2 regions of the Microaerobacter geothermalis genome follow, and region 1 is predicted to be linked to the other one. Evidence: riboswitches for the same ligand, from Rfam matches in the RefSeq annotation. Region 1 holds a riboswitch; the other holds the start of a gene.
What was found. A riboswitch is a leader RNA that binds a small molecule or an ion and turns the genes downstream of it on or off. The one in region 1 is predicted to bind S-adenosylmethionine.
Positions count from the first base shown of each region.

Region 2: it holds a riboswitch for S-adenosylmethionine, as region 1 does, so the genes downstream of both, L1765_RS12845 (OsmC family protein) here and L1765_RS10050 (PLP-dependent aspartate aminotransferase family protein) in region 1, are expected to answer to the same signal.

Region 1 is NZ_JAKIHL010000024.1:43,487-46,910, reverse strand. Features, by position in the region: gene phnE (phosphonate ABC transporter, permease protein PhnE) at 1-585, shown strand, start outside; gene phnC (phosphonate ABC transporter ATP-binding protein) at 585-1,322, shown strand; SAM riboswitch class I at 1,430-1,541, shown strand; gene L1765_RS10050 (PLP-dependent aspartate aminotransferase family protein) at 1,614-3,380, shown strand.
Region 2 is NZ_JAKIHL010000038.1:6,463-9,886, reverse strand. Features, by position in the region: gene hutP (hut operon transcriptional regulator HutP) at 155-613, opposite strand; gene L1765_RS12845 (OsmC family protein) at 1,039-1,497, opposite strand; SAM riboswitch class I at 1,578-1,679, opposite strand; gene L1765_RS12840 (FAD-binding oxidoreductase) at 1,793-3,151, opposite strand; gene L1765_RS12835 (TRAP transporter large permease) at 3,242-3,424, opposite strand, start outside.

The sequences.
Region 1 (3,424 bases):
TTTAAGAATACGGGCATTACTCTGGCTATTGCTTTTTTAGGAACTTTTTTGGCGGTAATTGCGGCTATACCTGTCAGTTTTTTGGCTGCATATAATACCAGTCCTAAGGGGCTTTATCATCTTATCAGAAGCATCCTGACCTTTATCAGGACGATTCCGGAAATTGTGCTAGGACTTATATTTATTGCCACCTTTGGACTGGGGCCCTTCCCTGCCGTCATCGCGATTATGGTTCATAATATAGGAGTATTGGGAAAACTTATTTCTGAATTGGTGGAATCCAGCGACAGGGGACCGGTAGAGGCGATCACCTCAGTGGGAGCTAAAAAGACTATTATTGCTCTCTATGGTATCCTGCCGCAAATCTTGCCCAACATTTTGTCCCATTACTTTTACAGGTTTGAAGTAGCGATCAGAACCTCATTGATTTTAGGTTTGATTGGCGGCGGTGGATTGGGGAACATGTTGTTTATTGATTACAAAATTTTCAATTATACAGCCGTTACGGCAGAAGTGGTTGTATTTATGGTATTGGTTTTTTTGGTGGATTACCTTAGCACCTTTGTTCGGAAGAAGGTGATTTAATGCTACTGGTTCAGAACTTGGTAAAACATTATCATAAAGAAATCGCTCTGGATGGTGTATCCATGGAAATTAATGAAGGGGAATTTGTCGCCATTCTTGGCTCCAGCGGAGCCGGAAAGTCCACTTTTATTCGATGTATTAACCGGTTGCTAGAACCCACATCAGGTTCGATTATTTATAAAGGGATGGATATGGGACAGCTGAGGAAGAAACAGCTAAGGGAAATTCGCAGGGAAATGGGCATGATCTTTCAGGATTTTCATCTGATTTCGAGATTTAATACCCTTCAAAATGTTCTGGTTGGAAGCTATGGTCGATATCCGGTTTGGAGAATTTTATTAAACCGATTACCGAGGAAAGAGTGGAAACTGGCCGAAGAGTTAATCTCCAAGGTAGGAATGGCGCCATTTGCCAAGAAACAGGTAAGGGATTTAAGCGGAGGACAACGGCAAAGGGTGGGAATTGCAAGAACATTAATGCAGTATCCGTCTATAATCCTTGGGGATGAGCCGGTAGCCAGCTTGGATCCGGTCACCAGCCGGGCCATTATGGATTTATTAAAAGAAATTAATGAGAAGGACCGCATCACCATGATTATTAATCTCCATGATACGGAAATCGCCAGACGGTATGCCACCCGTATCATTGGTCTGGCAAAAGGAAGGATCGTTTTCGATGGCCAGCCTGATGCATTAACCGAAGAACAGATCTTAAGAATATATGGAGAAGCTGGATAGGCCGTAGAATAGACCGTAGAAAGAATTTTTCTTGACGATGGGCTTAAACTGAATTACAATAAATTTCAAGTTAAGAAATTGCCTTTAAAATTTCATATATGTTTCGCCTTTTATCCAGAGAGGTGGAGGGACTGGCCCGATGAAACCCGGCAACCGCTATTTCCGTGTGGAATTAGACAGGTGCCAATTCCTGCAGGATGTTTTCCTGAAAGATAAGAGGAAGGAGGAAAATTGTGAACATTGGACCTTCTTCTTATTGAAGAAGGTTTTTTATTTTAAGGAGGGGAATAAATGAGTAAACAACCGGAAACTTATCAATTGGAGACATTATTGCTGCATGGAGGGCAGGCAGTTGATCCTACGACCGGATCGAGGGCTGTCCCCATTTACCAAACCAGTTCTTATGCCTTCACAAGCACAGAACATGCCCAGAGATTATTTTCTCTGGATGAAGCAGGGAATATTTACACACGTATTGGGAATCCCACATCAGATGTGTTAGAAAAAAGAGTGGCCCTGCTGGAGGGAGGAGTTGGGGCATTGGCCACTTCAAGCGGTCAAGCAGCCATCAGCCTTTCTATCATGAATATTGCGGAAGCAGGGGATGAAATTGTTGCGGCCACAACCTTGTATGGGGGAACCTACAATTTATTCTCTACAACTCTCCCTCGCTATGGAATTAAGGTGAAGTTCGTTGATCCATCCAATCCAGACAATTTTAAAGAGGCCATTACGGAAAAAACAAAAGCCATATTTGGTGAGACTATTGGGAATCCGCGATTAAATGTATTAGATATCGAAGCGGTAGCCAAGGTAGCCCATGATGCAGGAATTCCTCTCATCATCGACAATACTTTTGCCACGCCTTATCTGTGCAGACCCATTGAATGGGGAGCGGATATCGTGGTTCATTCGGCGACAAAGTGGATTGGAGGCCATGGAACCTCCATTGGTGGAGTGATTGTGGATGGAGGGCGCTTCCCATGGAATAACGGGAAATTCCCCCGCTTTACCCAAGAGGATACCAGTTATCATGGGGTTCGCTATCATGAGGATTTTGGTTCATTAGCTTTTATTACGAAGGTTAGGGTCCAGCTTCTGCGTGATCTAGGTTCTTGTATCAGTCCCTTCAACGCGTTTATGCTCCTTCAGGGGCTGGAGACCCTTCATGTGAGAATGAAAGAACATTCCAACAATGCAAGGGAGATTGCTTCCTATTTGAAAGAGCATCCAGCCGTGGAGTGGGTCTCTTATCCGGGATTTGAAGATCATCCTACCCATCATTTAGCCGTGAAATATCTGGATAAAGGCTTTGGTGGAATGGTTATTTTTGGGATTCAAGGGGGAAGGGAAGCTGGTGCTAAGTTCATCGACAGTCTTTCTCTTTGGTCCCACCTGGCCAATGTGGGAGACGCCAAATCCCTGGTGATTCATCCGGCAAGTACCACTCACCAGCAATTATCTAAGGAAGAATTAATTGCAGCAGGAGTCTCTGAGGATCTGATTCGTCTGTCTGTGGGATTGGAATCCCCTGTTGACTTAATGACGGATTTGGATAATGCCTTAAGGAAAGCCAACGGGTTAGGTTATTCTCCCACTGGAGAAGGACCGGATGGAAGAAGAATCATCGTCAATGACGAAGGAATCATTAAATGGGTTTGTCAGAACCCCAGGACCATTGCCATCGTCGGCTTATCTGGCAATCCGGCCCGACCCAGCTATAGAACTGCAAGAAAAATTCAGCGGCTTGGGTATAAAATTATCCCTGTAAATCCAAAGGAAACGGAGATTTTGGGTGAAAAGGTATATCCTGATCTAGCGTCGATACCTGAACCGGTAGATGTGGTTCTGGTATTCCGGGCTCCTGAATATGCCGTGGAAGTTGCCCATAAAGCAGCCAAAATTAACCCCCATGTATTCTGGCTACAAGAAGGAGTAATCAGCCCTGAAGCGGTGGAAGTGGCCGCCAGCCATGGTATGGAAGTGGTGCACAATCGATGCATTTATAAGGAAACTCAAAGGCTAAAAGGGACGATCATCACATACTGTCCTATTTAAATTCCATCAATCCCGACTATAGATATGGAATTAAAGGTACACAC
Region 2 (3,424 bases), on a different contig from region 1:
GGACAGAACAACTCTGCACCGTAATACCCCCTAAATTCTAACCACTATGGGTATACGAAAACTATTGGCAATTCGGCAAGTTCATGATGATTATTATTTTAATCATTATGCCATTATTATACCACGATATCAGCGTTTTTAATAGATCGCAAATTCAGATATGATTGATTCCCATTCCCAACACTTCGTGTTCGGAGCCTTTTATCGGAGCGCCGATGGTGCCATACAAGGCAACGGCAATCCATTCTCCTTCTTCCTCTGATGGATAGGGTTTGCCCCGAACCACAGCAAAAGTTAAACCCACTGTTCTCATGATCGAACCCAATGAAGTATCTCCCCTGCCTATTCCATGCAGCGATTCTATGATCGCGTGATAGAGGGCATGGGCCTCCCGATATACCCCATGATCAATGATTCCCTGATTCTTCGCAGCGGTTTCAATGGCCGCAACCACTTTCTGGGGCTCCATGGAACCGACTCGGCCAATGATATAAAGATACCCATCCTTGCGAATTTCTTTAATAAAAGAAGTAGATTGGGCAACCTCTTCTCCCATCATGGCCAAAAATGCGGCAATTTTCCCCAGCTTTCCCTCGATGACTTCACTCCACATACCATTGCCCTCCATAGTTTACTTAATCCTATCCAACATAGACCAAGTTGTCAATGACACAATTACTCTAAAGCTTCCTTCACGGTGTTGAATACAAATTCGGCTTTTTGTATTGCTTTATCAGCATCATGATCTCATATTCTTCTGTAGGAATGAAATCCTCAGCACCATAGAAACTGAGTTCCCGCCTTTAGCAGAAGCTATACCAATTCCTGGGCTTCCCGAACAACGTCGGAATACCCTTTTTCATCCCGGAAAAAATGGAGGACCTTTTTGTTCATGTTTCATTTCAATATGGTACCATTCCATCTCTTCCTCTCGGATATTTCGATCTGGAATTCGAGTACACGTCAAGCAACATGAGAATCATTGGTTTACACTCTTTAGTTGACTGAAATGAGTGCGAACAATCTGTGTTCCTTCTTCTACCCTTTCTTCCACTCCGCATCAAGGACGACCCCTGCATCCTTCAAAAGATTAAGTGCAGGGCATCTCCTCTCAACTTCCCGCCTTAGTGCCGAGATCCTTTCTTCACTCTCCTCCGTTTTAAAAATAACATCAAACCTAATTTTTTGAAAGTGGGGAGAGACACCTTCTACTCCTGCCAATCCACGAAGATCAATAATACCCGTAGATTCAAATTCGACACCATCATAGGTAAATTCCTGTTCTTTAGCAATCAAAGCAATCATAACAGAAACGCAGCCGTTTAAAGCCGCCACCACAAATTCCATGGGATTGGGCCCCAAATCAGTTCCGCCCAACTCAGGCGGCTCATCCATGTCAAAGCTGGGAAAATCCCTTACACTTATAGAAGTATGCACTCCTCCCTTCCAAACTCCCTTTGCATTGACTCTGATCAATTGAGCTGTTGCGTTGCTCATCTTTCATCCTCTCCCTTTCTCATGAACTAAAAAACCCCCTTCGGTGAGAAGAGGGTTTTCACAAACATGTAATTATCCCTTTCTCATCTCCCAAAGCACAACGCTTTGCTGGAATTGGCACCTTCCAATACGGGGTTGCCGAGGCTTCATGGGGCCAGTCCCTCCACCTCTCTGGATAAGAAAATTCTTTCTATTCAGTTATTAAGGTTAAGATCATATTAACAGAAATTCTGACAATGTCAATCCCTTTTTACGGATTTTTTATTTTCTGATGTGTAAATCTTAAGTTCCATCCTCAAAAAATTTTCCCTGGATTTAATATTCCCTTTGGATCAAGAGCGTTTTTTATCGCAGCAAAAACGTTTAGAGTTTCACCATGCTCCATGGCCTGATATTTAGCCTTACCGATTCCTACACCATGCTCGCCGGTACACGTCCCGCCTTTGCTTAATGCATATTGGACAAGATGGGCATTTAGCCTTTCGGCACGTTCCATTTCATCAGGGTTATCCAGGTCCAGCATAAAAATCACATGATAATTTCCATCTCCCACATGACCCAGGATGGCCCCATCAAGACCAGATTGATCAATGGATAATCGAGCATTCTCAATGGAATCAGCTAACTCGGATAATGGAACACAAACATCTGTGACCATCATCTTTTTACCCGGAGATTTGTGAATAAAGGCATAGGCCAGGTTATGGCGAACATCCCATAATTGCGCCCGAGCCTTTGAATCGGTTTCAAATTTAAATTCTACACAGTGATTTTCACTGGCTAAATTTTGGGCAAACTCTACATCCTGGTTGAGTCCAGCTTCATTTCCATGAAATTCAATAAAAAGTGTAGGTCTCTCAGGATATTGGGTCTGGTTATAAAGATTCACCTGTTTAATGGAACGGGAATCTACCAATTCAATTCTAGCAACGGCAATTCCCGCCGAAATAATGGAAACCACGGTGTTCACAGCATCCTTGATACTGGGAAAAACGGCCCTGGCAGCCATAATCACTTCCGGAATGCCATATACTCTTAACGTTAATTCCGTAAACACTCCTAAGGTCCCCTCTGAACCAACAAACAATCCGGTGGTATAGTATCCGGATGAAGACTTGGCAGCCTTACTTCCGGTATGTATCACCCTTCCATCCGCCAACACCACCTCCAAATCCCTGACCTGATCTCGCATAATCCCATACCGGACAGAAGTAGTTCCACTTGCATTCGTTGCCGCCATTCCCCCGAGTGTTGCATCTGCCCCTGGATCTACAGAAAAGAACAGTCCATATTTCTTCAGTTCCTTGTTCAGCTGGGATCTTGTCACCCCCGGTTGAACACGGACAAGAAAATCCTTCGGGCTGACTTCCAACACTTGATTCATCAGTTGAAAATCTAATGTGATTCCTCCGTGATATGGAATAACCTGTCCTTCAACACTGGATCCCAATCCAAAGGGAGTGACCGGGATAACATGTTCATAAGCAAATTTCATCACCAACCTTACTTCTTCTGTACTTTTGGGAAAAACCACAACATCAGGAAGATGAGGGGTATGGTAAGATTCATCCCGACTATGCTGTTCCAATACGGTTGGATTTTGGGTAACCCTTTCTTCATCAATCAGTTTCTTCAGTTCTGTAACAAGCTCCATCACGTTCCCTCCAAACATTTCTCTTCAAACCATGATATTTCAACTTATCGATGTGCCAATCCTCAGTTCACATCACCTGTGGAACGTTGATCAATCCAGCAAAAATAGGCTTAACCCTGGGAAAAAGCTAATGATTAATACGTCAACAATCATAATGAGGATAAAAGGGATAATGGCTTGCACTAAGGGTTCCATTTTTATCCCTGCAATATTGGACCCGACAAATAGGTTGATCCCAACCGGAGGAGTAATCATTCCAATGGCCAGGTTAAC